Regions from separate parts of the Novosphingobium sp. APW14 genome, predicted to be linked through region 2. Evidence: predicted binding sites of a transcription regulator. Region 2 holds the regulator's gene; the other holds the start of a gene.
The links. The regulator LexA, encoded in region 2, represses DNA repair genes until DNA is damaged. The targets are predictions, from matches to a motif close to GTTCCNCNCTTGTTCT.

Region 1: the regulator LexA is predicted to act here: its motif matches at 5,523-5,538, upstream of recA (recombinase RecA).

What each region holds. Positions count from the first base shown of each region.
Region 1 is NZ_JAVYAB010000001.1:36,003-50,822, forward strand. It holds gene RQP55_RS00180 (lytic transglycosylase domain-containing protein) at 1-924, opposite strand, end outside; gene dapA (4-hydroxy-tetrahydrodipicolinate synthase) at 1,019-1,900, shown strand; gene smpB (SsrA-binding protein SmpB) at 1,983-2,465, shown strand; gene RQP55_RS00195 (DUF2062 domain-containing protein) at 2,462-3,043, shown strand; gene RQP55_RS00200 (response regulator) at 3,040-5,460, shown strand; gene recA (recombinase RecA) at 5,610-6,677, shown strand; gene RQP55_RS00210 (arginase family protein) at 6,876-7,685, shown strand; gene RQP55_RS00215 (class I SAM-dependent methyltransferase) at 7,724-8,542, shown strand; gene alaS (alanine--tRNA ligase) at 8,613-11,258, shown strand; gene RQP55_RS00225 (carbonic anhydrase) at 11,255-12,073, opposite strand; gene RQP55_RS00230 (cation:proton antiporter) at 12,167-13,945, opposite strand; gene RQP55_RS00235 (NADP-dependent isocitrate dehydrogenase) at 14,039-14,820, opposite strand, start outside.
Region 2 is NZ_JAVYAB010000003.1:229,442-244,261, forward strand. It holds gene RQP55_RS05630 (citrate synthase) at 1-774, opposite strand, end outside; gene gltX (glutamate--tRNA ligase) at 788-2,230, opposite strand; gene RQP55_RS05640 (ComEC/Rec2 family competence protein) at 2,259-4,469, shown strand; gene lexA (transcriptional repressor LexA) at 4,466-5,155, opposite strand; gene RQP55_RS05650 (molybdopterin molybdotransferase MoeA) at 5,252-6,454, opposite strand; gene moaC (cyclic pyranopterin monophosphate synthase MoaC) at 6,454-6,927, opposite strand; gene trpC (indole-3-glycerol phosphate synthase TrpC) at 6,965-7,741, opposite strand; gene trpD (anthranilate phosphoribosyltransferase) at 7,738-8,703, opposite strand; gene RQP55_RS05670 (aminodeoxychorismate/anthranilate synthase component II) at 8,714-9,298, opposite strand; gene pip (prolyl aminopeptidase) at 9,442-10,416, opposite strand; gene RQP55_RS05680 (alpha/beta fold hydrolase) at 10,413-11,474, opposite strand; gene trpE (anthranilate synthase component I) at 11,516-13,027, opposite strand; gene RQP55_RS05690 (peptidylprolyl isomerase) at 13,039-14,820, opposite strand, start outside.

The DNA.
Region 1 (14,820 bases), on a different contig from region 2:
CGAGGTGTAATCGTCGCGGATCTGGAACGACTGCAAGCTTACGTCAGTGCCGGCCGGGAAAGTTTCATCAATCGCGGCAGCAATCCGCACGGCGTTGGCAGCATCACTATTGCGCGCAACCGAGAGAAGTTCACCAATCCACCGACGGGCATCGCGCGGTGGTGCCGCCAACGGGGGGCGTGTGGCGAGTACGGCTGCGGCAAGACTGGTCTTACCCGCAGTCCGCAGCATGCGGACGCGGTTATAGAGGTATCCCGCATCGCGCAGTACGCTTGGTCCCGGATCGATCCCCTGGGCTGCCGGATCCTGGCCGTTGACCAATCCGAGCCGGGCCAGAAAGCTCGGCCGTGATTGGGCCGAAACCAGCAACAGCTGCCGCGTAGCCTGCGTTGAACTGTTGTTCCACAACAGCGCGTCCATCCGGGCATCGTGATCCGCAGGGGTAAGAACCTTGGCAAGGCGTGCCGATAGCGCGGCCTCGCTTAGGTCGTTCATCGGGCCAGCGCGCCAGACAGCCCGGCCCAGTTCGACCGCTTCGGGACGGCCAAGTTCGAACAGCGCCAGCGCCTGGCGGGCGCGGGCTGAATTGGTAATGGCCGGATAGCGATCAAAGAACGCGGCGATGCGCGCGGCGGGGGCGCTCTCCCGCTCCAGCGCGCGTTCAGCATAGCTGCGCAGCTTGGTTTCTTCTGGAAAGCCCGGATAGCTCAGCAGGAAGCTGGCATAGTCATCGAACAGGAACCGGTCTGAACCGGTCAGCAGTTTCCAGCGCGCCACGGCCTGGGCCATCGGGCTGGCTGGTTGTGCCGCATGGGTCGCGCGGGAACGGTCCCAGTCGGCAGCATCCTGTGCTGATGCGATCGACGGAGTCATTGCCACGCTTGCCAGCAGCAAAGCAAATGTCGTGCGGACCATGCTGGACATTCTTGGCAAAGGCTCCTTATCAGGGGCTGAACAAGGCGGTTGCCGGGGCTTTGGCAACCGTGGGTCCTATGGGCCAAGAAGAAGGGTGAAGTCCATGTTCTCCGGCTCAATTCCGGCTCTGATTACCCCGTTCACCACAGGTTCGGTGGATGAAGGGGCATTCCGCCGGCTGGTGGACTGGCAAATTACCGAAGGTTCCGCCGCTCTCGTACCCTGCGGGACAACCGGTGAGGCACCCACGCTCAGCAACGATGAGCAGCACCGGCTCTTTGCCGTGACGGTTGAGGCGGCGGCCGGCCGGGTGCCAGTGATAGCCGGCTGCGGCAGCAACGATACCCAGACGGCGCTGTGGCACATGCAGGAAGCCAAGGCGCTGGGTGCCGATGCTGCACTGATGGTCGCGCCATACTATAACCGCCCCAGCCAGGCAGGTCTGCTGGCCCATTTCAGCTACCTGGCCGAAAAGGTCGATCTGCCGATCGTGCTTTACAACGTGCCAGGCCGGACCGTGACCGACATCAAGCCCGAAACCGTGGCCGAACTGGCCCGCCGGTTTCCGGAACGGATCATCGGCATCAAGGACGCGAGCGGGGACATGACCCGGCTGACCGCCCACCGGCTGGCGCTGGGCGAAGGCTTTGTTCAGCTGTGCGGCAACGATGACATGGCGCTGCAATACAATGCCGGCGGCGGGGCCGGCTGCATCTCGGTCACCGCCAACGTTGCCCCGCGGCTCTGCGCCGAATTCCAGGCCGCCAGCCGGGCGGGTGATGTGGCCAAGGCGCACCAGCTGAACGAACGGCTGTTCCCGCTGCATCAGGCCCTGTTTACCGATGCCTCGCCCGGCCCGGTCAAGTACGCCCTGAGCCGGGTTTGCGACTGGCTCAATGATGAAGTGCGCCTGCCGCTGGTCCCGTGCAGCGACGATGCGCGCCGGGCAGTCGATGCCGCGCTGAAGCACGCCGGGGTCATCTAGCAACCGCTGCACCAGCCGGGCGTGAATTTAGTAAGGACCCCCGGTTTCTTTTTGTGCCAAGCGGGCCTACATGGCCGGGATAATGGCCCGTCCAACCCACGCAGCATTCGACAAGAAAAAGGTGGTCGCCGAAAACCGGCGGGCGCGGTTCGATTATCATATCGATGATACGGTTGAGGCGGGGATCGCCCTGACGGGAACCGAAGTGAAAAGCCTGCGGTTCGGGGAGGGTTCGATCGCGGAAGCCTATGCCGAGGTCAAAAATGGCGAGGTCTGGCTGATCAATTCCAATGTGCCCGAATTCAGCCACGGCAACCGGCACAACCATGTGCCCAAGCGTCCGCGCAAGCTGCTGCTGCACGAGCGGGAAATCGCCCGCTTTACCGGAGCGGTTGAGCGCAAGGGCATGACGCTGGTGCCGCTGTCGATCTATTTCAACGGCCGCGGCCGGGCCAAGGTGGAACTGGCCCTGGCCAAGGGCAAGAATGCGGCTGACAAACGTGCCACGATCAAGGAACGTGACTGGAAGCGCGACCAGGCGCGCATTATGCGGGAACACAAATGACCGACCTGTCATCCCGCATTACCCGCTGGGCCCGCGCCAATATGCCCCGGCGCGAGGAGCTTGAGCATAGCCGCTGGATTGGCCCCTTTGCGCGTCGGCCCGAACTGTGGCGTTTTACCCGCCGGTCGGTGCCGCGCGGCGTCGCTGTTGGCCTGCTGGTCGGAATTTTTGCGCTGATTCCCGGGATCCAGATCATCGGTGCGGCGCTGATGTGCGTGCCCAGTCGGGGCAATATCCCGTTGGCGGCGCTGATGACCTTCCTGTCCAACCCGGCGACCACGCCACTGATCCTGGCCGGGTCGATCTGGCTGGGCAACCAGCTGGGCTTCCACGCCGATCCCCAGACCTTTTACGGCCTTTATGAGCGCGGGGCAGGCCTTGGCGAATGGACCCGCTGGCTGCTTTCTGACGCGGCTCCGGCCGCGCTGCTGGGCCTGTTCATCATTTCGACGGTGACGGCTGCCATCGGCTATCTTGTTTCGGCCTTCACCTGGAACAGCTGGGTGCGGCGTAAGCGCCGCGCGGCGCAAGAGCGGCTGATTGCCCGGCGCGAGCGGCAGGAACCAGTCCAGTCGTGAGCGCGCCCGGCTCCCGCATTACGACGAGTGGGGGGGAGCGGCTGGTACTGGGCGCGGCCTTTTTGGTCAGCCTGGGGCTGGTCTGGCTCGCCACGCGCGAAACGCTGGTTGTGGCGGCCTTTGCTGGCGGTCTGGCATCCCTGGGTGCGCTTGCCTGGTTGCTCGCTCGTCCCAAGCCCGTTTTGCAAGAGGCTGAATATGCCTTGCCGGACTGGTCGGTCACGATTGCCGCGATTGACCGGCCAGACTGCGCCATCGCGATAACCGACCGGGCCGGGCGCCTGGTCTGCGCCAACCGCACCTTTGAAGACTGGTTCACGACCAACCATGCGCCGCCGCGGCTGCCGATGGACAATCCCTCGCTTGAACGGCTGGCCAAGGCTGGCCGTTCTGGCTGGCGCGATGGCTTGGGCAAGGCCGACGTGATCGAGAATGAAGCCGGGCGCTGGACTGCCTCCGCCCAACGTGCCGGCCGGGGCGACGATTACCTGGTCTGGACCATCAGCGCGCTGTCCAGCGCTGATCCGGTCGCCGAACTGGTCCCGCACCTTGATGGCAAGCTGGGTCGGGCGCTGGCCACGGCGGGCATGGCCGCCGCGATCGTTGATCCTGATGGCAAGATCCGTGCCGCCAGCCCGGGCTTTGCCGCCCGCGCGACGGGCGATCCGGCAGCTCTTTTGACCGGGCAGGATTTTACGTCGTTTCTACGCCAGGACGATCGCGATCAGGTCAGTTGGGCGCGCGAAGGGCGGCGCGGAAATCCTTTGACGATGTATTACCTGCCCGTGCGCGATCCCGATGCGCCAGGTCCGGTCGACTATGCCACGACCCCATCCTTGATGCTGCTGATCGAAGCCGGGGTGGGCATCGCTGGCAGTGCAGTTGAAGGCTCGGCGGCTGTGCCACATCTTGAGGCTTTGCTTGGTAATCTGCCGCTTGGGCTGGCTATGGCTGACCGCGATGGGCGCCTGCTCTTCGCTAACCCGGCCTTCATGCGCGCCGCGGGGCGCGAAGGCGACGCACCACCGACCTATCCAACAGACCTGGTGGTTCAGGAAGACAAGGGCGCCATTTCCGATGCGATCCGGCGTTTTGCGCAGGGACCCTCGGCTGCGGGTGACCTGGCAATACGACTTCGCACGCAACCGGAAGATCCGGTGACGCTTAGTTTCGCCGGTGTGCGTGGCCTGGGCGAGGCCGCGGTCCTGCTCAGCATTTCCGACAGCACGGAAGAGGCCCGGCTTAAGCGGCAGGTCGCTCAGGCCACGAAGATGCAGGCCGTAGGGCAGCTTGCTGGCGGCGTGGCGCACGATTTCAACAACGTGCTGACTGCGATCCTTGGTACTTGTGACCTGATGTTGCTGCGCCATACCCCCGGCGACAGCGATTATGACGATATCCAGCAGATCCGCGCCAACTCCAACCGAGCAGCCAGCCTGACTCGCCAACTCCTCGCGTTTAGCCGTCAACAGACCTTGCGCCCGGAAGTGCTGCAGCTTCCCGATGTGGTGCAGGACGTTTCGACCCTGCTGAAACGGCTGATTGGCGAGAAGGTGAAGCTAACAGTCACCCATGATCGCGATCTGGGTGCCGTGCGGGCCGATCCTAGCCAGCTTGAGCAGGTAATCGTCAATCTTGTGGTCAATGCCCGCGACGCGATTCTCTCGAAGGGTGAGATTGGCGGGGGGCGGATCAGTCTTGCCACTCGCGGCGTTAGCGCGGCTGATGTCCGAGCCATGCGGAACGCGATCATGCCGCAGGTCGATTATACCGCGCTGGTAGTGGAAGACACCGGGACCGGGATTTCGCCCGATTACCTTGGCAAGATCTTTGAACCGTTCTTCACGACCAAGGAGCAGGGCAAAGGAACGGGTCTCGGCCTCTCCACCGTTTATGGTATCGTCAAGCAATCGGGCGGCTTTATCTTTGCCGACAGCGAAGTGGGCAAGGGCACCAGGTTCACGGTCTACCTTCCGGTACACCATGCCTCGTCCGATGAGCTTGCTATCAAAACCGTTCGTGCCGAGCCAACCGCGCAATGGGCCGGTGGCGGACGAGTGCTGCTGGTTGAAGATGAGGACATGGTTCGTGCAGTGGCCGAACGCGCACTGACCCGCGCGGGCTACACAGTCACCGCGGCAGCCGATGGCGACGAAGGCCTCGCCTATGTCGAGCAGGGTGCCGAATTCGATCTGGTCCTGTCCGATGTGGTCATGCCCGGGATGGACGGGCCGGCCATGATTCGCGAGATTCGCGCCCGCCACCCGGCGCTGCCCGTGCTGTTCATGTCTGGCTATGCCGAGGAGCAGCTGCGCAAGGAAATCAACATCGCCGATGTTCATTTCCTGCCCAAGCCCTTTACCGTGCAGCAAGTGACGGACAAGGTTGGGGCGGTGCTGGCCGCAGCGCAGCTTTAGGAAAACAATTTACCAAAAAGCGTAAAATTTCTATATATTTAGAGCGTTCTAAATTTGTTCCAGTTCCCCTCTTGTTCTCATGGAACAGATCGGGTACATCGAGTCGCAGTTGACCTCCTCGGTCGGCTGGTTAGGCAAGGGGACGAACAATGGGTGCACAACTCAAGCTGATACAGGAAGGCAAGGACACCATGGACCGTCAAAAGGCGCTGGAAGCGGCGCTGGCCCAGATTGATCGCGCGTTTGGCAAGGGCAGCGCGATGAAGCTCGGCTCGAAGGAAACGATGGAGGTTGAAGCGATCTCCACCGGTTCGCTCGGCCTCGATATCGCGCTTGGCATCGGCGGTCTGCCGCGCGGCCGCGTGATTGAAGTTTATGGTCCGGAAAGCTCGGGCAAGACCACGCTGGCGCTGCACGTCATCGCCGAAGCGCAGAAGAGCGGCGGCACGGCTGCTTTCATCGACGCCGAGCATGCGCTCGATCCGGTCTATGCCAAGAAGCTGGGCGTCAACATCGACGAACTGATCGTCTCGCAGCCCGATACGGGTGAGCAGGCGCTCGAAATCACCGACACGCTGGTCCGCTCCAACGCGATCGACGTACTGGTGGTGGACTCGGTCGCTGCGCTGGTACCGCGGGCGGAAATCGAAGGCGAGATGGGCGATAGCCACGTCGGCCTCCAGGCTCGCCTGATGAGCCAGTCCTTGCGCAAGCTGACCGGTTCGATCAGCCGCTCGCGCTGCATGGTGATCTTCATCAACCAGCTGCGCATGAAGATCGGCGTGATGTACGGCAATCCGGAAACCACCACCGGCGGTAACGCGCTGAAGTTCTATGCCTCGGTCCGGCTCGACATTCGCCGCACCGGCCAGATCAAGGATCGCGACGATATCGTCGGCAACTCGACCCGCGTAAAGGTGGTCAAGAACAAGGTTGCTCCGCCGTTCAAGCAGGTCGAATTCGACATCATGTATGGCGAAGGCATTTCGAAGATTGGCGAAATTCTCGACCTTGGCGTGAAGGCCGGCATCGTCGAAAAGTCGGGCGCCTGGTTCTCCTACGATTCGATCCGGATCGGCCAGGGGCGCGAGAATGCCAAGCAATACCTCAAGGACAATCCCGAGCTCTGCGACCGGCTGGAGGCTGCGATCCGCGGCCAAACCGAAGGTCTTGCCGGGGAGATGATGACGGGTCCCGACGGGGACGACGACGTGTAATCTCCCCAGGGGAGGGCATCCTCGTCCCCCAAAACCCAGGATGCCCTCCACGAAACAGGACCGGCGCGGTATGCCTTACCAGGCTCCGCGCCGGTCTTTTCGTTTGGGGGCATCGCGACGGTTGCATTTGCGCGCGCCATGACGTCATGCGTGCCGCCACGGGGTTAAACCGCCCCAGGATTCACGAGCACAGGCACCATGATCACACCGACCTTCCATCTCATCGGCTTGCCAACGGACTGCAATTCCTCCTTCGCCCGCGGCCCGGCGGCAGCGCCGGCGGCGATCCGCGCAGCGCTGTGGAGCGATCGCGGCAACCTGGCGGCAGAGGATGGGCAGGAAATCGGCCATGACTTCCTGCTGGAGGACCGCGGCGACTTGCCGCTCACCGAAACGCCTGATGATGACGCGATCATTCGCAATGGCGTGACTGAAAGTCTCTCAGCCGGTGCAATGCCGATCTTGCTGGGCGGTGATCATGCCGTGTCGTTCCCGATTGTCCAGGCGATCGCCGCGAAACACGGGCCGGTGAACATCCTCCATTTCGATGCGCACCCGGACCTGTACGATGACTTTGAAGGCAACCCGCGCAGCCATGCCTCGCCCTTTGCCCGCATTCTTGAAGCTGGGTTGTGCCGCCGGCTGGTCCAGGTCGGGATTCGCACGCTTAACCGCCATTGCCGCGAACAGGCGGCCCGGTTCGGGGTGGAGATCGTGCCCATCGCCGATTTCACCCCGGGCATGGTCCCGGTGCTGGATGGCCCCCTGTACATCTCGCTCGATCTCGATGGGCTCGATCCCTCCGAAGCACCTGGTGTCTCGCACCCAGAGCCTGGCGGCCTGCGCGTCCGCGAGGTCCTGTCCGTGCTGCACGCGCAAACCGGGCAGATCGTCGGGGCCGATGTGGTTGAGCTAAACCCGCGCTTTGATGCGAATGATCGCACGGCCATCCTTGCTGCCAAGCTGGTGCGCGAGATTGCGGCCACGGCATCGCGCAACCTGCGATAGCTGTTGTGCAAAGGTTCGCTCCGGCATAGCCTTTCATCATGACCACCGAGATGGATTGGCGCGCGCAGGTCGGGCGCAGCTGGGCGCAGAACTATGCGCTGACTGACCGCTCGTTCGCGGGGCTGACGCAGGTCCTTTTGGATCGCACTGTGCCGCTGGTTGGCAAGGCGGTGCTTGATATCGGTTGCGGGGCGGGGGAGCTGTCACTGGCTCTGGCCCGGCAAAATCCCGGCGCGGCAGTGTTGGGTGTCGATATCTCCCAAGATCTGGTTGAAGTGGCCAAGGGGCGGGCCGCGGATCTGGCCAATGCCAGCTTTATCGAGGCCGATGCCGCAGCCTGGCGCGATCCCGGATTTGCCGCGGACCTGGTCGTCTCGCGCCACGGGGTCATGTTCTTTGCCGATCCGGTTGCCGCGTTTGCGAATATTCGCGCTGCAGCGGCCGAAGGCGGGCGCTTGGTGTTCAGCTGCTTCCGCACGGCCGGGGAGAATGCCTGGGCCGCCGGCCTAGCTGAATTGCTTGGCTTGCCGCCCTCGGTCAATCCCCGCGCGCCCGGGCCTTTTGCCTTTGCCGAAACCACCCATGTCGAAAGCATCCTGAGCAGTGCCGGATGGCAGGGCATTGCCTTCGAAGCGGTCGATTTTGCCTATGTCTGCGGCACCGGGGAAGACCCGGTGGAAGATGCCCTGAGCCTGTTCCGTCGGATCGGTCCGGCTGCCCCGCATCTGCGCAGTCTTGAAGGCGCGGCCCTGGCTGATGCCGAATCGCGAATCCGCGAATGGCTGGAGCGGCATCGCAGCGGCAACCTGGTCGCCATGGCCGCGGCAGCCTGGATCGTCAGCGCACGCAAGAATTAGCGCCATCGATTGCCGTGATCGTGCCTTCCCGCTTGCCGCAAAACTGCGCCTGTCCTAGGGGCGAGGCGCTATGACCTCGACGAACGACATCCGCCGCTCCTTCCTCGAATACTTCGGCTCGAATGGGCACGAGGTGGTGCAGTCGGCTCCGCTGGTTCCGTACAACGATCCTACCCTGATGTTCACCAACGCCGGGATGGTGCCGTTCAAGAACGTCTTCACCGGGCTGGAAACCCGCGCGACCCCGCGCGCCACCTCCAGCCAGAAGTGCGTGCGCGCCGGGGGCAAGCACAACGACCTCGATAATGTCGGCTATACCGCGCGCCACCACACCTTCTTCGAAATGCTGGGGAACTTCAGCTTCGGGGACTATTTCAAGGAACAGGCGATCATCCACGCCTGGACCCTGCTGACCAAGGAATGGGGCATCAACCCCAACCGGCTGACCGCCACCGTCTATCACACCGATGACGAGGCGTTCGCGCTGTGGAAGAAGATCGCCGGCCTGCCGGAAGAGCGGATCATCCGCATCCCCACCAAGGACAATTTCTGGGCCATGGGTTCGGACGGTCCGTGCGGGCCGTGCAGCGAAATCTTCTACGATCACGGTGACCACATCTTCGGCGGCCCTCCGGGCAGCCCGGACGAAGACGGCGACCGCTTCGTCGAAGTCTGGAACCTGGTGTTCATGCAATATGAGCAGGCTGCGGATGAGATCGTCAGCGAACTGCCCAAGCCCAGCATCGACACCGGCATGGGGCTGGAACGGATCGCTGCGGTTATGCAGGGCGTGACCGACAACTACGATACCGACACCTTCAAGGCGCTGATCGCTGCCTCTGAAGGCCTGACCGGCGTGAAGGCTGAGGGCGAGCAGCAGGCCAGCCACCGTGTGATCGCGGATCACCTGCGCTCAACCAGCTTCCTGCTGGCTGATGGCGTCCTGCCCAGCAACGAAGGCCGCGGCTATGTGCTGCGCCGGATCATGCGCCGCGCCATGCGCCATGCCCACCTGCTGGGCGCGAAGGAGCCCCTGATGCACCGCCTGGTCGCTTCGCTGGTGCAGGAAATGGGCGCTGCCTATCCTGAGCTCGGCCGCGCCCAGCCGCTGATCGAGGAAACCCTGCAGCGCGAGGAAGTGCAATTCCGCCGCACCCTGGCCAACGGGCTCAAGCTGCTTGACGAAGCCACCGCCAGCCTGGGCCAGGGTGGCGAGCTGCCGGGCGAGACCGCATTCAAGCTCTATGACACCTATGGCTTCCCCTATGACCTGACCGAGGACGCGCTGCGCGCCCGCGGGATCGGGGTGGACCGGGCCGGTTTCGATACCGCCATGGCCCAGCAGAAGGCTGCGGCCCGCGCCGCCTGGAAGGGCTCTGGTCAGGCGGCTGATGCCGAGGTCTGGTTCGATATCGCCGAACGCGTCGGCGCGACCGAGTTCACCGGCTACACTGCCACCACGGGTGAGGCGCAGGTCGTCGCCCTGGTCAAGGACGGCAAGGAAGTGGACAGCGCCAAGGCTGGCGATGCCGTGACCGTGATCGTCAACCAGACCCCGTTCTACGGCGAAAGCGGCGGCCAGACGGGCGACAGCGGCACGATTGCCGGGGCCGATGGCCTGGCCATCGCAATCAGCGATACCGCGAAGCCGCTTGGCCGCCTCCATGCCCATAACGGCACGGTCCAGGCCGGCACGGTCAAGGTGGGTGACGTGGTCAAGCTCGATATCGACGTCGCGCGCCGCGATGCGATCCGCGCCAACCACTCGGCCACGCACTTGGCCCATGCCGCGCTGCGCAACCGACTTGGGGCCCATGTCACCCAGAAGGGTTCGCTGGTTGCTGCCGACCGCCTGCGTTTCGACTTCTCGCATCCCACCGCGCTGACGGCTGAGGACATTGCCGCGATCGAGGCCGAAGTGAACGCTGAAATCCGCGCCAACGAGGCTGTGGTTACCCGCCTGATGAGCCCGGATGATGCCATTGCCGCCGGGGCCATGGCGCTGTTCGGTGAGAAATATGGCGAGGAAGTGCGCGTCCTCTCGATGGGCCGCACCACCGACAAGACCTATTCGGTCGAATTGTGCGGCGGCACCCACGTGCGCGCCACCGGCGATATCGGCCTGTTCCGGATCGTCAGCGAAAGCGCGGTCAGCTCGGGCGTGCGCCGGATCGAAGCCATGACGGGCGAGGGGGCGTTCCGCTATCTCGCCAGCCGTGAGGACGCGCTGAAGAATGCCGCATCGGTTCTGCGCACCACGCCGGAAGACGTTGAGGCCCGCGTTACCGCGCTGCTCGATGAACGCCGCAAGCTTGAACGCGAACTGGCCGAAGCCAAGAAGGCGCTGGCGCTGGGCGGCGGCGGAGCCAAAGCGGAAAGCGCTGATGAGGAAGTGGGCGGGGTCAAGTTCTCCGGCCAGGTGCTCGATGGGCTCGATCCCAAGGAGCTGCGCGGCCTGTTGGATCAGGCCAAGGCGCGGCTCGGTTCAGGCGTGGCGGTGATCGTTGCCGTGAACGAAGGCAAGGCCAGCATCGCGGCCGCCGTGACCGAAGACCTGGCCGGCAAGGTCAGCGCGGTCGACCTGGTTCGTGCGGGTGTCGAAGCACTGGGCGGCAAGGGCGGCGGTGGCCGTCCGGACATGGCCCAGGGCGGTGGCCCGGACGGGGACAAGGCTGCCGCTGCGATTGCTGCGGCCAAGGCCGTGCTGGCGGGCTAGTTCGTTCCCGCCACCAGCAGGCGCCCGTGGCGCGGCTGGGTGGGGCGGGCATTGTCGCCTACGATGGCATGGATTGCGGCGATCTGGGCGGCGCTGGCCTGAACTGGCTGGATCGCGACATGCCATCGCACGCCTTCGCTGCACGGCGGGGTCGTCAGCGAACCATCATAGCGCCAGACGGCCAGACTTGGTGGCAGCAGCTTGGCCGGATCAAGCGTAACCCCGCCAACCACATGAGCGGCGGCCTGCTGGCGCGGGGCGGCCTTGACCACTTTGTCGAGCTCCGGGTTATGCGCGCCTTCTTCGAACAGCACGCCCAGCACCGCCAGATTGCCTGAATGGTCGGCGTGCACAAAGTGCGCGACCATGGGATAGGGTACGCCATAGACCGTCTCTTCGGAGGGCGTATGGAAATGTACCTGAACCAGCTTGTAGTGCGAAATTCCGCTGGAAAGGATTGAGCCTTCGGGGAAGTTTACCTGAACGGTATGGCCGTTGTTGAGGATGCTGAGCTGGCCCGGGCGATAGGTGGCGCGCACTTCGATCCGGCCTTCGATATCCGCACCGCCCAGGTCGATCGGGCTTTGCATGCGGCCGACCTTGCAGGTCTTGAATTCGTCAGCCAGCTCACCCCACTGTTCGGGCCCGGTCTCGCCAGCATAGCCCCAATGCTGCGCGCCGCCGCTATGTGGAGCGGAAGCAGGGACACGTGCGGAGACGGCGTGAGACGCGGGAGCATGGCCTGATCCGGCCAGCGCCGGAGCGGCAATCAAAAGCGCCAATGCGGCGCCGGTGGGGGCATTACGGCGGGTCAAGCGGGCAAACTCCTGTCAGGAACCCCGCCAGCATAGACAGCGCTACCTAAGCCTGCGCCAATCGCGGGCTAGGGACAGCTACGGACGCAGCGTTCAGGCTGACGGGCGTTCGCGCAGGCCGGCGCTCTTCAGGCGCGGCTTCTCGTCCAGTTCGCCCTCTTCCATGATCTGGGCGCGGAACTCGTCGCGCTTTTCGTGGATCGAGGCGATCACCGGCCCCATCGGCACGCCCAGATCAACCAGCACGGCTTCTGATAGCTGCAGCGAGCTTTCGAGCGTCTCGGGCACGGCATGGCTCGCCCCGGCGCGGTAAAGCAGGGCGGCATGGCTGACATCGCGGGCACGGGCGATGATGGTCAGGTCGGGATAGGCCACGCGCAGCTTGCGGACCAGCCGCTGCACCGCGACTGGCTCATCCATGGTCAGGATGATGGCGCTGGCCCGTTCCACGCCCAGCCGGTGCAGGGTGCTCTCCCACGCGGCATCACCGAACACCACCGGGTACCCATCAACCTGCGCGCGGGTAACGGTATCGGCATCGCCATCGATCCCGACAAAGGGCTTGTCGTGAACCCGCAGCATATCGGCCACCAGCCGTCCGACGCGGCCCATGCCAACCACGATGGCGCGCGGGACATCGTCCTCGGGCAGGTCAACCACCGGCCGCTGGCCTTCCACCCGGCGGCCCAGGCGCTTGCCCAGCCAGGCCAGGCCCGGCGTTATGGTCAGCCCGATTGCGGTTACCGTCTGCCAGAACTGCGCGGCATCGGCATTGATCAGCTGCACCGCGCTGGCCGTGCCCAGCACGATCAGGGTAGTCTCGGACGGGCTGGCCATCAGGATTCCGGTTTCGGTCGCCGTGCCAGAGCGGGCACCCATCGATCGCAGCAGCACGGCCGTGACCAGGGCCTTGGCCATCAATACGGCCACAACCCCGATCAGGATCTGGCTCCACTGCTCGAACACCATGGCCAGGTCGAGGCTCATCCCCACGGTGATCAGGAAAACCCCCAGCGCAAGGCCCTTGAATGGTTCGGTGATCCGCTCAACCTCGGTGTGGTATTCGGTTTCGGCGATCAACAGGCCGGCAACCAGCGCGCCGAAGATGGGCGAGAGGCCGACAGCCGCCGTTGCCAGCGCCGCGCCGATAACGACTAGCAGGCTGGCGGCCAGAAACAGTTCGGGGCTTTTCGTCCGGGCCGCCTGAGCGAACAGGTGCGGCAGGGTAAAGCGGCCGATTGCCAGCAAGGCCACGATCACCAGCGCGCCCTGCCACAGCGTGTCGAACATTTCTGCCCCGCCCTGGGCCGCGCCGCCGCGCCCCATCGCCCCCAGCAGGAAGATGATCGGGATCAGGGCAATATCCTCGAACAGCAGCATGGCCAGCGCGGCGCGGCCCACGGGCGTGTGCGGATCGGTGATGCGCAGCACCAGCGCGGTCGAGGACAAGGCAAGCGCAAGGCCCAGCGCCAGCGCGGTTGGCAGCGAATTTCCCAGCACCATCAGCACGGCGCCAACCAGCAGCGCGCTGATCAGCAGTTCCAGCGCGCCCAGCCCGAACACGTGCCGGCGCATCGACCAGAGCCGGGCAAATGACAGCTCCAGCCCGATTGAGAACAGCAGCAGGATGATCCCCATCTCGGCCGCCGGGGCAAGCGTGGCGGGGTCGGCAATGGTGATGTGCTCCAGCCAGGGCGCGAAGGGCACCAGCCGGCCAAGCCCAAACGGCCCGATCAGCAGGCCCACCAGGATGAAGCCAATGATCGGGGTAATGCGAAAGCGGGCGAAGACCGGGATGATCGCCCCAGCTGCGCCCAGGATCACCAGGGCATCGCCAACTGCGGGAGAGGTGATTTCGGTTGGTCCGGCCATGGACGGACCTTAGCGGCAGGAGCCGCGCAAAAGAAAGCCCCCTGACCTTGCGGGCAGGGGGCTTGATCTCTTTTACCGGTCAGGCAGCTGGGATCAGGCCCAGGCCTTCATTTCCGTTTCGAGGTTCTCGACGATCGCCTCGAAGAAACCTTCGGTGGTCAGCCAGGGCTGTTCCGGGCCGATCAGGATCGCAAGGTCCTTGGTCATCTTGCCGCTTTCGACGGTTTCGATGCAGACGCGTTCCAGCGTTTCGGCAAACTTCACCACTTCCGGGGTGTTGTCGAACTTGCCGCGATAACGCAGGCCGCCGGTCCAGGCGAAGATGCTGGCGATCGGGTTGGTGCTGGTTGCCTTGCCCTGCTGGTGCTGGCGATAGTGACGGGTGACGGTGCCGTGGGCGGCTTCGGCCTCGATGGTCTTGCCATCGGGGGTCATCAGCACCGAGGTCATCAGGCCGAGCGAACCAAAGCCCTGGGCTACCTGGTCCGACTGGACGTCGCCGTCATAGTTCTTGCAGGCCCAGACGAACTTGCCCGACCACTTGAGCGCCGAGGCGACCATGTCGTCGATCAGGCGGTGTTCGTAGACGATCCCGGCAGCGGCGAACTTTTCCTTGAAGCCTTCGTTCTCGTAGACTTCCTGGAACAGGTCCTTGAAGCGGCCGTCATAGGCCTTGAGGATCGTGTTCTTGGTCGAAAGGTAAACCGGCCAGCCCAGGTTGAGACCATAGTTGAGCGAGGCGCGGGCAAAGTCGCGGATCGAATCGTCCAGGTTGTACATCGCCATGGCGACGCCCGCGCTGGGGAACTTGAACACTTCAAGGTCGATCGATTCGCCGTTTTCGCCGTCGAAGACCAGACGCAGCGTGCCCGGAC
Region 2 (14,820 bases):
GCAGGCAATCCCAGCCGCGATGCAGGCAAACGGGTTCGCGCCCGACGAACCGGCAAGGCGCACGGTGCTGGTCGAGGCGTTCTGTTCGTGGTCGGCATGAAGGATGAAGATCCGGTCCATCGCGCGTTCAACCGCCGGGATCACTTCATATTCTTCGGCCGGAACGCCGAAGGTCATCTTCAGGAAGTTGCCGGTGTAGGACAGGTTGTTGTCCGGATAGATGAACGGCTGGCCGACCGAATACTTGTAGGCCATCGCCGCAATTGTCGGCATCTTGGCGATCAGGCGATGGCTGGCGATCTTGCGCTGCATCGGATCCGAAATGTCGGTGCTGTCGTGGTAGAAGGCCGACAGCGCACCAACCACGCCGCACATGATCGCCATCGGGTGCGCATCGCGGCGGAACCCGCGATAGAAGGTGGCGAGCTGCTCATGCAGCATGGTGTGGCGGGTGATGGTGCGGGTAAAATCGCCCAGTTCGGTCTGGCTCGGCAGTTCACCGTTGAGCAGCAGGTAGCTGACTTCCATAAAGCTGGAATGTTCAGCCAGCTGGCCGATCGGATAACCGCGGTGCAGCAGCACGCCTTCATCGCCATCGATGTAGGTCAGCGCGCTTTCACAGCTGGCCGTGCTGGTGAAGCCCGGGTCAAACGTGAACATGCCCGTCTGGCCATAGAGCTTGCGGATGTCGATCACGTCCGGACCGACGCTGCCCGAAAGCACCGGATATTCGTGATCCTGGCCGTTCGCGTTCAGCTTTACCTGGTTGCCCACCTAACTTGCTCCTTCAAACCTGCGCCGCACCGGCCGGAACCGACTGGGCGGCAATCCGCGCCAGGCTTTCGTCCCGACCAAGCAGAACCAATACGTCGAAAATACCCGGAGAGGTTGTCTGGCCCGTTAGCGCGGCCCTAAGGGGTTGCGCAAGCTTTCCGAGACCGAGGCCAAGCTCCTCCGCCATTGCCTTCAGACTGGCCTCGAGACTTTCGAGAGTCCAGTCGTTTTCCACTTCAATACGGGTCTTTACCTGCCCCAGCAGCGCCCGGGCATCCTCGGTCAGCAGCGCTGCCGCCTTTTCCTCAATCGCCAGCGGGCGCTGGGCGAAGAGGAAGGCCGCATTGGCTGCCAGCTCGTTAAGGTCCTTGGCCCGCACCTTGAGCACGGGCATGGCTTTGGCCAGCAAGGCTTCATCGACCGGCCCGGCCATCCGCGGAGCGACCAGCGCGGCCAGGCGCACGTCGTCTGCTTCGCGCAGATAGTGGCCGTTCAGATTAAGCAACTTAGCAAGATCAAAGCGCGACGGGCTCTTGCCGACGTGGGCAATATCGAACCATTCGACCGCTTGGTCGCGGCTGATGATTTCTTCGTCGCCATGGCCCCAGCCGAGCCGCAGCAGGTAATTGAACATCGCTTCGGGCAGCACGCCCAGTTCATCGCGATAGGCATCGACCCCCAGCGCGCCGTGGCGCTTGGAAAGCTTGGCTCCGTCGTGCCCGTGGATCAGCGGGACGTGGGCATAGGTCGGCTCGGGCCAGCCCATGGCGCGAATGATCGAGAGTTGGCGGAAAGCGTTGTTGAGGTGGTCATCGCCGCGGATCACGTGGGTTACGCCCATGTCGTGATCGTCCACCACCACGGCCAGCATATATGTGGGCGTGCCGTCAGAGCGGAGCAGGACGAAATCGTCGAGTTCGGCATTGCTCACCGCGACGCGGCCCTGGACCTGATCCTCGATCACCGTCTCGCCCTCGCGCGGGGCCTTGATGCGGACCACGAAGGGTTGCCCGGCGGGCGCTGTCGCCGGATCGGCATCGCGCCATTCGCTGTCGATGCGGAAGGTGCGGCGTTCGGCCTGGGCAGCTTCGCGCCGGGCCTGGAGCTCTTCCTGGGTCAGGTAGCAGCGATAGGCATGGCCAGCGTCGAGCAGCTGGCGGGCCACTTCAGCATGGCGGTCAGAGCGGGCGAACTGGAAGGTGGCGGGTTCGTCGCCGGCCAGGCCCAGCCATTCCAGCCCGTCAAAGATCGCCGCAATGGCCGGTTCGGTCGACCGGGCGCGGTCGGTATCTTCGATCCGCAGCAGATAGGTGCCGCCATGGTGGCGGGCGTAGAGCCAGTTGAACAGCGCCGTGCGCGCACCGCCAATGTGCAGATAGCCAGTGGGCGAGGGGGCAAAGCGGGTGACGACCGGACGACCGGCCGCTTTTTCGCTTGTTGCTCCGCTACTTGCCATTACACGATCCATCCTGTCTTGTCGGGGCATGGCCCAGGAAGCCCTGCCAGAAGTGCCGTTTGAGAGCGCCCCCGAAGGGGTCGCTGCAATGCAGCATGGCCCTTGGCGCAAGCGCGTGGACTTGGCAAGCGGACTTAGTGCCATTGAAGGCTCCCTCGTGCGCGCCGGATTTGCCCGCGCGCCGTGGCTGGTTGTGGGCTTTGCTACCGGGATTGGCGCGTGGTTTGCGCTGCCATCGGCCGGGTGGTGGCTGGGCCTGATGCTGACCTGCGCCGCCATGGCCGGCGGGGTGCTCATATGGCTGCGCGAGGACGGGGCTTTCCCCTTCCTGCGTCAGGCGCTGGCTGCAATCGCGCTGGCTATCGCGCTGGGCTGTGGCCACGTCTGGGTGAAGTCCAGCCTGGTCGGTGCAGCGCCGATTGCGCGGCCGCAAGTGGCAGAGTTGGTCGGCACGGTCCTGTCACGCCAGGAACAGCCTGCGGAGGGGCGGGCGCGGCTGCTGCTGGCCACGCGTGATCCGAATAGCGGAAAGGCGATCAGGGCGCGGATCAACGTGCCCCTGGCTCTGGATCAGGCCGCGCTGCGTCCTGGCGCCGCGGTGCGTCTCCGGGCGCGGCTCGTCCCGCCCGCTCCGCCGATGCTGCCGGGGGGCTATGACTTTGCCCGCGCGGCCTGGTTTCAGGGGATCGCCGCGACCGGCGCAGCACTTGGGCCAATTTCCATTCTTCGGTCGGGTGGGCAAGGCCGGGGGCTGGAAGATGTGCAGCGCGCACTATCCGCCCATGTCCGCGCTCAGCTTTCGGGATCGGCAGGGACAATTGCGGCGGCCTATGCCAGTGGTGACCGCGGATCCATTTCCGAGGCAGACGAAGAGGCGATGCGCAATTCAGGGCTTGCCCACCTGCTGTCGATCAGCGGGCTGCATGTCAGCGCGGTGATCGCAGCGGTCTATGTCATGGTAATGAGGCTGGGCGCGCTTTGGCCCTGGCTGGCCTTGCGCGTGCGGCTGCCGCTGGCAGCTGCGGCGGGTGGGGCCATCGCTGGGATCGGTTATACCCTGCTGACCGGCGGTGAAGTGCCGACGGTGCGCTCGTGCATCGCTGCTCTGCTGGTGCTGCTGGCGCTGGTGCTGGGGCGCGAAGCGCTGTCGCTGCGGATGGTGGCGGTGGCGGCATTTGTGGTCCTGCTGTTCTGGCCTGAAGCGCTGGTCGGGCCGAGCTTCCAGATGAGCTTTGCGGCGGTGATCGCGATCGTGGCGTTGCATGGTGCCGCTCCGATCCAGGCCTTCCTTGCCCCCCGCGAGGAGGGCTGGCTGGCGCGGATGATGCGCAACCTTGCCATGCTGCTGCTGACCGGGGTGGTGATCGAGCTGGCGTTGATGCCGATCGGCCTGTTTCATTTCCACCAGTCGGGGGTTTACGGGGCCCTGGCCAATGTTATCGCCATTCCGCTAACCACTTTCGTTTCCATGCCGCTGATCGCGCTGGCGCTGTTGCTCGATACAATCGGGCTTGGCGGACCGGCCTGGTGGCTTGCCGGACAGTCGCTCGATGCGCTGCTTGGACTGGCGCACTTTGCCGCCAGCCAGCCGGGTGCGGTGACTACCCTTCCAGCGATGGGACGCGGGGCCTTCCTGCTGTTTGTGGCGGGCGGACTGTGGCTGGCGCTGTGGCCGGGCAGGGTGCGCCTGTGGGGGCTGGTGCCAGCGGGTATCGGTGCGGTCTTGCTTTTGACGCTGCAGCCACCTGATCTGCTGGTTTCGGGAGATGGCCGCCATGTTGGGCTGACCGGGGTACTACCCGGAGAAGTGCTGGTGCTGCGTGCGGGACGCGAAGGCTATGCGCGCGATACGCTTTTGGAATTAGCCGGGATGAGTGGAACCCCGCGTCCGCTTGATCAATGGTCTGGGGCGCACTGCAACGTTGATCTGTGTCTGGTGCAGATTCGCCGCGGCGGGCGGGTTTGGTCCTTGCTCCTGACACGCACGCGCGACCGGCTGCCCGCGCGCGCCTTGGCCGCAGCGTGCAGGCAGGTGGATGTGGTGATTTCAGATCGGTGGTTGCCGCGATCCTGCCGGCCTAGATGGCTTAAGGCGGATCGGCACTATCTGGAACGGAGTGGAGGGCTGGCGATCGATCTGGCGGATCGCACGGTGGTCAGCGTGGCCGATAGCCAGGGCGACCATGGTTGGTGGATCGGGCCGGAACCACGCAGGCCCCGGCCCGTCTCAACCCGTTAGTGATAGCGGCGCAGCAGGCCAGCCAGCTTGCCCTGAACCATCACTTCGCCCGGACGATAGACCTGCGGCTCGTAAGCGGCATTGGCTGGATCGAGCCGGATCATCCCGTTGTCGCGGTGCAGGTACTTGAGCGTCGCTTCCTCGCCGCGAACCAGAGCGACGACGATTTCCCCATCGCGGGCGGTGTCGGTCTTGCGGATCAGAGCATAGTCACCATCAAAGATCCCGGCTTCGATCATCGAATCCCCGGAAACCTCAAGCGCATAGTGCTCGCCCGAGCCAAGCAGTGCCGCGGGTACCGGCAGCATGGCGCTGGTTTCCATCGCCTCGATCGGCACGCCGGCCGCGATCCGGCCGTGCAGCGGGATCTCGATCACGTCGTTAGCCGGAGCGGGTTTGGCCTCTGGCGGGCGGATCACGGCGGCAGCGGCGTTGTTCGAATTGGCAGCGCGCGGCGCCTTCGTTACCACGTCTTCCGGCTGTTTGAGCACTTCCAGCGCACGGGCGCGGTTGGGCAGGCGGCGGATAAAACCGCGCTCTTCCAGCGCAGAGATCAGGCGGTGGACGCCCGACTTGGACTTAAGGTCCAACGCTTCCTTCATTTCCTCAAACGAAGGGGAGACGCCGGTCTCTTCAAGCTTTACCTGGATGAACCGGATCAATTCATGCTGCTTACGCGTCAGCATCGCCCTTAACCTCCCATTCGCGGCCGGGAGAACACCTCTGTTCCCGTGCCGTTCAGTGAACGAATGTGGAACAGGTAAGCAACATCTGAATCCAAGTCAAGCAATTCCGCCATTTTCGAGCGGATAGATGAAAACCGGCGTTCCGGCGGGCAAAATGGGGCTGTTGGCGGCCCGGTCGATCAGGCAATTGCTGGCTGCCAGCGCGGCAAGTGCGCCGCTATCCTGGCCAAGCGCCGGGGTCACTTCGCCACCGCTCAGGATGCCACGCAGGAACTCGCGTCGGTCGCCCCCGCCGGCCATGGCTGTCGCGAGGCGCGCCTCGTGCCGCACCGGGAGCGGCTGCTGCGCACCGGACAGGCGGCGCAGCAAGGGCAGCAGGAAGAGCCATGCGGTTACAAAGCTTGAAACCGGATTGCCCGGCAGGCCGAGCACGACTTGCTGGCCTTTGCGGGCTACCAGCAGCGGCTTGCCCGGCTTGATCGCCACTTTCCAGAAATCGAGCTCCGCCCCCCAGGCTCGCAAGGCCGGGATCATCAGGTCGTGATCCCCCACCGATGCGCCGCCACTGGTAACAATCACATCTGCTGATGATGCGGCGTCGAGTTCGGCAATCAGCAGGTCCAGGTTGTCGGGTACCGGTTCGCGCCGGGTGATGCGGCAAGGCAGGCTGGCGGCGAGGGCGGCCTGCATTGCACCGTTGCTTGCTGGGACCTGATGCGCTGCGCAGTTCGCAGGATCGGCGGCCAGCTCATCCCCGCTGTCAATGATGGCGAGGCGCGGAACGCGACGCACCGCGATGTGCCTGTGCCCCGCCGCGAGAGCGAGCGCGACCTGCGCCGGACCAAGCCGCTTGCCGCGTTCGGCCAGCATCCTGCCTTCAGAGAAGTCAGATCCGGCGCGGCGGATGTATGTGCCGGGCAGGCTGGGACCACTGCCGGTCAGGATCAGCGTGTCGTCATTGCGCGTGACATCTTCCTGCACCACCACGGCACCTGCGCCGCCGGGCACAACGGCGCCGGTGGAGACGCGCACGGCCTGGCCGGTGCTGACGAGGCCCTGAAACGGGTGCCCTGCAGCGCTTTCGCCAATGACTTGCCACGGACCATCAAGATCGTTTTCACCGACGGCATAGCCATCCATGCTGGAGACAGCGCAAGCAGGCTGGGTGCGCGCCGCGACCAGCGGCTCGGCCAGCCAGCGTCCCAGCGCGGAGGGAGGATCAACCCGCTCCAGCGGCAATGGCTCGGCCAGTGCCAACAGGCGCGCCTGGGCTTCTTCCAGCGGCAGCGGTGCCGGCATCAATCCTGGGCCTTCCAGTCGCCCGACTTGCCACCCCGCTTTTCAAGCAGGCGGAGGTTGCCGATGGTCATGCCCTTGTCGAGCGCCTTGGCCATGTCATAGATTGTCAGGAGCGCGACGGAAGCTGCTGTAAGGGCCTCCATTTCCACGCCGGTCTGGCCGGTAAGCCGGGCCATGGCGGTGACCCGCAGCCCATCGGCCTCAAATGCGAAATCGATCGCCACCTTGGACAGCATCAGCGGATGGCACAGCGGGATCAGCTCGCTGGTTTTCTTCGCGGCCATGATCCCGGCAACCCGCGCCGTCGCCAGCACATCGCCTTTTTTAACTGCACCAGCGCGGATTGCGGCCAGTGCCTCGGCCGACATGGTGATGCGGCCCTCGGCAATAGCCTCGCGCTCGGTGGCGGGCTTGGCTGAAACATCGACCATCGCGGCATTACCGGCATCGTCGAGGTGGGAAAGCTTGGTCATGGCGCAGTCTTGTCAGAAAGCGCAGCGCAGGACCAGCCTATCCGAGCAGCAGGCTGCGGGTTGCCGCTTCGACATCTGCCTGGCGCATCAGGCTTTCTCCGACCAGGAAAGTGCGGACATTGCTGCGCGCCATGCGCTGACAATCGGCGTGGCTGCCGATCCCGCTTTCGCAGACCAGCAAGACATCGCCGGGGACCAACGCGGCGAGGCGTTCGGTGGTGGCGAGATCGACCTCGAAGGTCTTGAGGTTGCGGTTGTTGACGCCGACCAGCTTTGACTGAAGGTGCTTGAGCGCCCGTTCCATCTCGGCCTCGTCATGTACTTCGACCAGCACGTCGAGGCCCTGCTCGCGGGCGGCGGCCTCGATCTCGGCCATCATGGCATCTTCCAGCGCGGCAACGATGATCAGGATCGCATCGGCCCCCATCGCCCGGGCCTCGGCGCATTGCCAGGGATCGACCATGAAGTCCTTGCGGATCACCGGCAAGTCGCAGGCAGCGCGCGCGGCGATCAGGTAATCCTCGTGCCCCTGGAAGTAAGGCGCGTCGGTCAGTACCGAGAGGCAGGCTGCGCCGCCCGCCTGATAGGCGCGGGCATGGGCCGGCGGATCAAAATCGGCGCGGATCAGGCCTTTTGAGGGGCTGGCCTTCTTGATCTCGGCAATCAGGGCGAAGCCTTCGGCGGCCTTGGCACGCAGCGCCGCCTCAAACCCGCGCACGGGTGAAGGGGTGGGCCAGTGGCTGAGCCCCTGCGGCTTGCGGGCGGCGAGTTCGACGCGCTTGGTCGCGCAGATTTCGGCGAGCTTGTCGGTCATTTCACAGTCTCGATCCAGCAGTCCAGCAGCGCCTTGGCGAGGCCCTTGTCGATGGCTTCGGCGGCTTCCTCGACGCCTTCGAACCAATCTTCGGCCTGCCCAGCGACCAGCAGCGCGGCTGCGCTGTTGAGCAGCACGGCGTCGCGATAGGCCCCGGCTTCACCCAGCAGCAGGCGGCGCAATGCCTCGGCATTGTAGGCCGCATCGCCGCCGCGCAGGTCTTCCAGCGGATGGCTGGGCAGGCCGGCATCTTCGGGCCGGAGTTCGGCGGGCAGCGGGGGCAGGCCGATTGCGGCCAGATAGCTGGTGCCTTCGATCGAAAGTTCGTCCAGCCCTTCCGCACCCGAAACGATCAGTGCCGCCTCGGTGCCGAGGAGTTCCATCGCCTGCTTGTAGAGCGCGATCAGGCCCGGCTGGGCGACGCCGACCAGCTGGCGCGTTACCCCGGCAGGGTTGGCCAGTGGGCCGCAAAGGTTGAAGATTGTCCGGCGCCCCAGCGCTTTGCGGATTGGACCAACGCGGGCCAGCGCGGGGTGATGCGCCTGGGCGAACAGGAAGGCGATGCCAAGGTCGGGCAGGGTTTGCTCGGCTAGGTCTGAAGCACGGGCGAGGTTCAGGCCCAATGCTTCTAGCGTATCGGCCCCGCCGGCCTTGCTGGATGCCGCGCGGTTGCCATGCTTGGCCACAGGTACGCCGCAAGCCGCAACAACCAGCGCCACGGCGGTCGACACATTGAGGCTGTGCTGGCCATCGCCGCCAGTGCCGCAGACATCGATCGCGCCGGTGGGAGCGCTGACCGGCTTCATCCGTGCCCGCATGGCGCGAACCAGGCCGGCGACTTCGGCAGCCGTTTCACCGCGGTCAGCCAGCTCGATCAGGGTAGAGGCGATTTGATCATCGGCCATACCGCCATCGAGCATGCGCCCGAATAGCGCCTCGGCTTCCCCCAGCGCCAAACTCATGGGCAATGCCTCACGCCAGTTCCTTCGCCTTGATGCCGCAGATCGCGAGGAAGTTGGCGAGCATGGCGTGGCCGTGCTCGGTGGCGATGCTTTCCGGGTGGAACTGCACGCCGTGGATCGGCAGGCTGGCATGGCGGAAGCCCATCACGTGGCCATCGTCGGACCGGCAGTTGACCACCAGGCTGTCCGGAATGTCTTCAACGATCAGCGAGTGATAGCGCGTTGCGGTGAAGGGCGAGGGGAGGCCCTGGAACAGACCCGTGCCATCATGGGTAACCTGCGAGGTCTTGCCATGCATCAGTCCACCGCGCACCACCTTGCCACCAAAATACTGGCCGATCGATTGGTGACCCAGGCAGACGCCCAGCAGGGGCCTGCCGGCATCGGCGCAGGCGCCAACCAGATCCAGGCTGATCCCCGCTTCGTTCGGCGTGCAGGGGCCGGGTGAAATCAAGAAGCCTTCAGCCCCGGTGCTGATTGCCTGCCCCGCCGACAGCGCATCGTTGCGCACCACCTCAACCTCAGCCCCCAGTTCCATCAGGTAATGGACCAGGTTCCAGGTGAAGCTGTCGTAATTGTCGATAACGAGGATCATGGCTCGGAGCCTTAGCGGCGGCTGCCACGAAAGACCAGCCAGCCTTTATCGAACTCTTCCCAAGCCCGTTCGTGTCGAACGTAGTCGAGACACGGTGGCCCTAGGTGTCTCGACTGCGCTCGACACGAACGGATAAAGGGGAGTTATCCCGCCTTGCCCGCGAAGCGATCGGTTGCGCGGACGAGGCCATCGGTGATCCCGGGTTCGGTAAACAGGTGACCGCCATCGGGCACGATCTGCAGTTCCACTTCGGGCCAGGCCTGCTTCAGCGCCCAGGCCGCGGCCGGCGGCGTGCAGCAATCGTGACGACCCTGGACGATCACCCCGGGAATGCCGCGCAGTCGGTGCGCGTCGCGCAGCAATTGTCCGGGCTCCAGCCAGCAATCATGGCTGAAATAGTGGTTCTCGATCCTGGCGACGGCGACGGCGTGATCGTCTGCCGTGAAGTCTGCCAGCATCTCGGGATCGGGGAGCAGGGTCACGGTGACGCCCTCCCACATCGACCAGACTTTGGCCGCAGCAAGGCGCACGGCCGGATCGTCGCTGGTCAGCCGCTTGTGATAGGCGGCGACGAGATCATGGCGCTCCGCTGCGGGGATATGTCCGGCGAACTCGCTCCAGGTTTCGGGGTAGAGTTCGCTTGCGCCATATTTGTAAAGCCAGTTGGCCTCCTGCTGGCTGGCCAGGAAGATCCCGCGCAGCACCAGTTCGGTTACCCGCTCCGGGTGCTTCTCGGCATAGGCGAGCGCGAGCGTTGAGCCCCACGAACCGCCGAATACCATCCACCGATCGTGCCCGGCCAGTTCGCGCAGGGCCTCGATATCGGCGACAAGGTGCCAGGTGGTATTGGACTCAAGGCTGGCAAATGGCGTGGACCGACCGCAGCCGCGCTGGTCGAACAGCAGCACATCGTAAAGCGCGGGGTCGAATTGCTGGCGCTGCTTGGCGCTGCACCCGCCGCCGGGGGCGCCATGCAGGAATACCGCCGGCTTGCCGCCGGGGGTGCCGCAGCGCTCCCAATAGATGCTGTGTCCATCACCGACGTCGAGCATGCCGCTCGCGAAAGGCTCAACCGGCGGATAAAGGCCGCGGCGGTCCGAAGAGGCGGCCGCGCTCACTTCGACAGCAGTTCGGCCAGATCGGCCTTCCAGAACTTGGCCCAGGTATGTGTGCCATGGCCCTTGGTATCAGGGCTGAAGGGGAAGAGGATAAAGCGCGCCTTGGGCATCAGCTTCACATGCTGCTGTGCCATGCCTAGTTCGGGCGGGTTGATGAAATCGTCCGAGCTGTTGATCCACAGCACCGGGACGGTGATCTTGGCCAGGTTCGGTGCCGGATTGTAATCGCGCGAGCTGTCCAGCTGGTAGATCTGGTCATTGGCATCGGTATCGCTGGTGGCGCGGGCGGCATAGCCGGTGCGCAGCGCGGCCTCAGCCTGTTCGCGGGTCGGGTATTCGTTCTGCAGTGCCCAGGCATTGGCCCCGGCAATCATCGAGATGTAACGGGCCGTGCGCAGCCCGCTTTCAGGCGCGCTGGTGTAATTGCCCTGGTTCCAAAGCGGATCGGCCTTGATCGCGTCGATCGACATCTGGCGCCACATCCGGTTGCGCCCGGCGATTTCCATCGCGTTGCACGCGAAAGGGGCGAGCCGTTCGGCAAAACCGAGGCGGGTGGTGCCCCAGACAAAGGCGTGCATGCAGCCCATCGAGGTGCCGAGGATCAACTTGAGCTTTTTTACGCCCAGACCCTCGGTCAGCATCCGGTGCTGCCCCGCGACCATGTCGGCATAGTTATAGCGCGGGAAAGCCATCTTCAGCCCGTCGCTGGGCTTGGAGCTTTTGCCATGGCCGATGTTGTCGGGCAGGATCACGTAATACTTGGCAAGGTCGAGCGGCTGGCCAGGGCCGAAGAGTTCTTCGGCAAATTGCGGGCGGAAGAACTGGTGGCCACTGCCGCCCGTGCCGTGGAGCACCATCACGGCGTTCTCGATCTCACCCGCCGCGTTCTTGCGGGGCGTGCCAAGCGTGGTGACGTGCATCTTCACGTCCATCTTGCCGCCCTCGGCAAAGGCGAAGTCCTTCAGGACGACATCGCGTTCGGTCGATTTGGCACGCCAGTCCTCCGCGTGAAGCGGCGTGGCGATCAGGGCGAGCAGGGGGAGCAGAATCTTGCGCATGACCAGCAAGCTAGCGGAGCATTGCTCCGGGTCAACCCGGCCTACTGTCCGTAGCCGGATTCGCCTGCCACCCGCACCGCCTCGCGCGCCGCGGCGATCAGAGCGCCGGCCTTGGCCTCGCATTCGCGCTGTTCATATTCCGGGTTGCTATCGGCCACGATCCCGGCCCCGGCCTGGACGTGCAGGGTGCCGTCCTTGACCACCCCGGTGCGCAGGACGATGCAGGAATCGAGGCTGCCATCGGGCGAGAAATATCCGACCCCGCCAGCATAGGCACCGCGGGTTTCGGGTTCGAGCTCAGCGATGATCTCGCAGGCGCGAACCTTGGGTGCGCCGCTGACCGTGCCAGCCGGGAAGCCTGCAAAGACGGCATCCAACGCATCGTGGCTGGTGGCATCAAGCTTGCCGACCACATTGGAGACGATGTGCATGACATGGCTATAGCGTTCGACCGTATAGCTTTCGGTCACCCGCACGGACCCGGCTTCGGCCACCCTGCCCACATCGTTGCGGCCCAGATCGAGCAGCATCAGGTGCTCGGCGCGTTCCTTGGGGTCGGCCAGCAGGCTTGCCTCGTTGTCGCGGTCTTCTTCCGGGGACTTGCCGCGCGGGCGGGTGCCGGCAATCGGGCGGATCGTTACTTCGCCATCGCGAACGCGCACCAGGATTTCCGGGCTCGACCCGGTCAGGGCAAAGCCGGGCAAGTCCAGAAAATAGAGGAAGGGTGAAGGGTTGATCCGCCGCAGCGCGCGGTAAAGGTCCAGCGCGGGGAGAGCAAAGGGCGTGGTGAACCGCTGCGCCAGCACAACCTGGAAGATGTCTCCAGCGGCGATGTAGTCCTTCGCTTTGTGTACCATCTCCGCATAGCGTTCACGCGGCACTGCCGGCTGAAGCGTGGGTTCAGGAAGGTTGGCGGCGCGGGTGGCGGCTGGTGCCGGGCTGGCGAGCCGTGCGAGCGCGGCCTCGATCCGTTCGCCGGCCTGTTCGACCAACTGGTCCGGGCTGCCGCCTTCTGGCCAGACCGGGGCAATCGCGAAGAGCTCATCGCTGAGCCGGTCAAACACCAGCAGCAGCGTTGGCCGCACGAACAGCATGTCGGGCAGGTTCAGCGCGTTGGGCGCGGGGCGCGGCAGGCTTTCGATCAGGCCGTAAGTTTCGTAACCGAAATAGCCGACCAGGCAGGCCAGGGCCGAGGGGAGGGGCTGCGGCACGTCGATCTTGCAAGCTTCAACCAGGGCGCGCAGCTCGGTCAGGCTGTCACCGGGTAACGCGGCAAAGGCTTCGCGATCCTGCCGCCAGGCCCGGTTGATCTCGCAGGCTGCACCCGTCGCGCGGAAGACCAGGTCGGGATCAAGACCGAGCAGGCTGTAACGCCCGCGAACTTCACCGCCCTGGACCGATTCGAGCAGGAAATCGCCGCGGCCCGGCTCGATCAGCTTGACCGCCGCACCCACCGGGGTTTCGGCGTCAGCGATCAGCCGCTGCCAGACCAGGGCCGGGCGGCCGACCGCCAGCGCGGCCAGTGCTGCGTCGCGGTTGTTCAGGCCCGGCACCAGCGCCCCGCTCAGTTACCGCCAGAGAGGCGGGTTTTGAGCGCGTTGATCGTGGCTTCGTTGCGCTTCACACCCACGTCGGCGCGCATGGCCGCGCGCAGCTGGAGCGAGTACTCCTGCGAAGCGACACTGGCCATGGTTTGCTGGAACTGCGGGAGGCGCGGGTCGTTCGGAGCCACTTTGCCGGGGATCACGTCGGTTACCTTGACCACGTACCAGCCGCGGTTGCGCGGAGCAGCCATCAGCTTGACCTGCCCTTTGGCAAGCGCGAACAGCATAGCCAATGGCGGCGGGGTCTGCTGGCCCATCTGCTGAACCTGCTCACGCGGCAGGTTCACCTGCTCAACCTCCGGCAGCGGCAATCCGAGCGAGGCGAGCGCGGTGCCAAGGTCGGCCCCCCGCTTGACCATGGCTTCGATCTTGAGCGCAGCGGCGCGGGCGGCGACTGCGCCCTTGCTCAGCTGATATTCAGTCAAGACCTGTTGTTTGACTTCCGCCAGCGGCGCTGCGGCCGAGGGTTGGATCTGGGCGACGTCAAAGACGATGAATTGCTTGCCTGGCTCAACTTCGGCCAACTGCGGCTGACCTTCGCTTTCCATCGCAAAGGCAGTGCTCAGGACCGGGGTGAGTTCGGTCGGGGCGGTTTTGCCGTTCTGACCAAAGACCTGACCGGTGCTGAGCAGCGGGGCTGTTTCGTTGAGGGTCAGGCCCAGTTCCTTGGCGATGTCGGTGAGGGTCGAGCCATTATCGAACTCTTCCTCAATCCGGGCCGAGAAATCGGTGAGCGCGGCGCGGCGCTTTTGAGCGACCAGTTCGGGCAGCAGTTCACTTCGCGCCTGGTCCAGCGTCTTTCCGGCCTTGCCTTCGATCGCGTCAACACGCAGCAGCACCCAGCCCAGCGGTGCCTTGATCGGGCCGAGCACCTTGCCCTTCGGCGCGGCGAAGGCGGCGTTGGCGGCAGCCTGCGAGGTCTGAATTGCCAGAGCGGACTTTTCGAGCGGGGCGAGGGCCGCGACACTTAAGCCTTTTGCTGCGGCAACGGCTTCAAGCGACTTGCCTGCCGCTTCAGCCAGTGCGGCTTTGGCGGCGGATTCGGTCGGCAGGATCAACTGGCTGACCTTGCGGCTCTCGCTGGCCTGGTACTTGGTCTTCTTGGCTTCATAGGCTGCGGCAATTTCCGCCTCGGTCGGGGCTGGAACAGTCTTCAGCACGGCGTCGGTGAAAGTTGCGAAGCGGATGACGCGTCGCTCTGGCCGCATAAAGTCCTTTTGGTTGCCGGCATACCAGCTCGCCAGATCACTCTCGCTCGGCAGGGTCTTGGGGGCAAAGGCCGCTGAGGTCAGCAGGCCGATCTGGCCGGTGCGGCGTTCGGTGATGACTGCGGCATAACGCTGGACCAGCGTACCCGGCACCACCACGCCGAAATCGGCATTGGCAACAAGCTGGCGCGCCATCAACGAATTGCCGAGCTCACGCCGCAGCTGGGCGTCGGTCAAGCCACGCTGCTGCAGGAAGGCTCGGTAGAGCTGGTCGCTGACCTTGCCGTCCGGGCCCTGAACGTCCGGCAACTTTGCGATTTCGCTGTCGATCAGGCGATTGCCGATGTGCATGCCGTGCTTCTGGCCGAATTCGTGGATCGCGGCGAGATCGATCACGTTGCGCAGCACCTGGTCGAACCCGCCCTGGGCAACGAAATCCTTCAGCGTGACGGTCGGCTGTTCGCGGCGGAGGTTTTCCAGCGTCCGGCTGACGGCTCGTTCCACGTCAGTGCTATCGACGCGGCCATTGCCAAC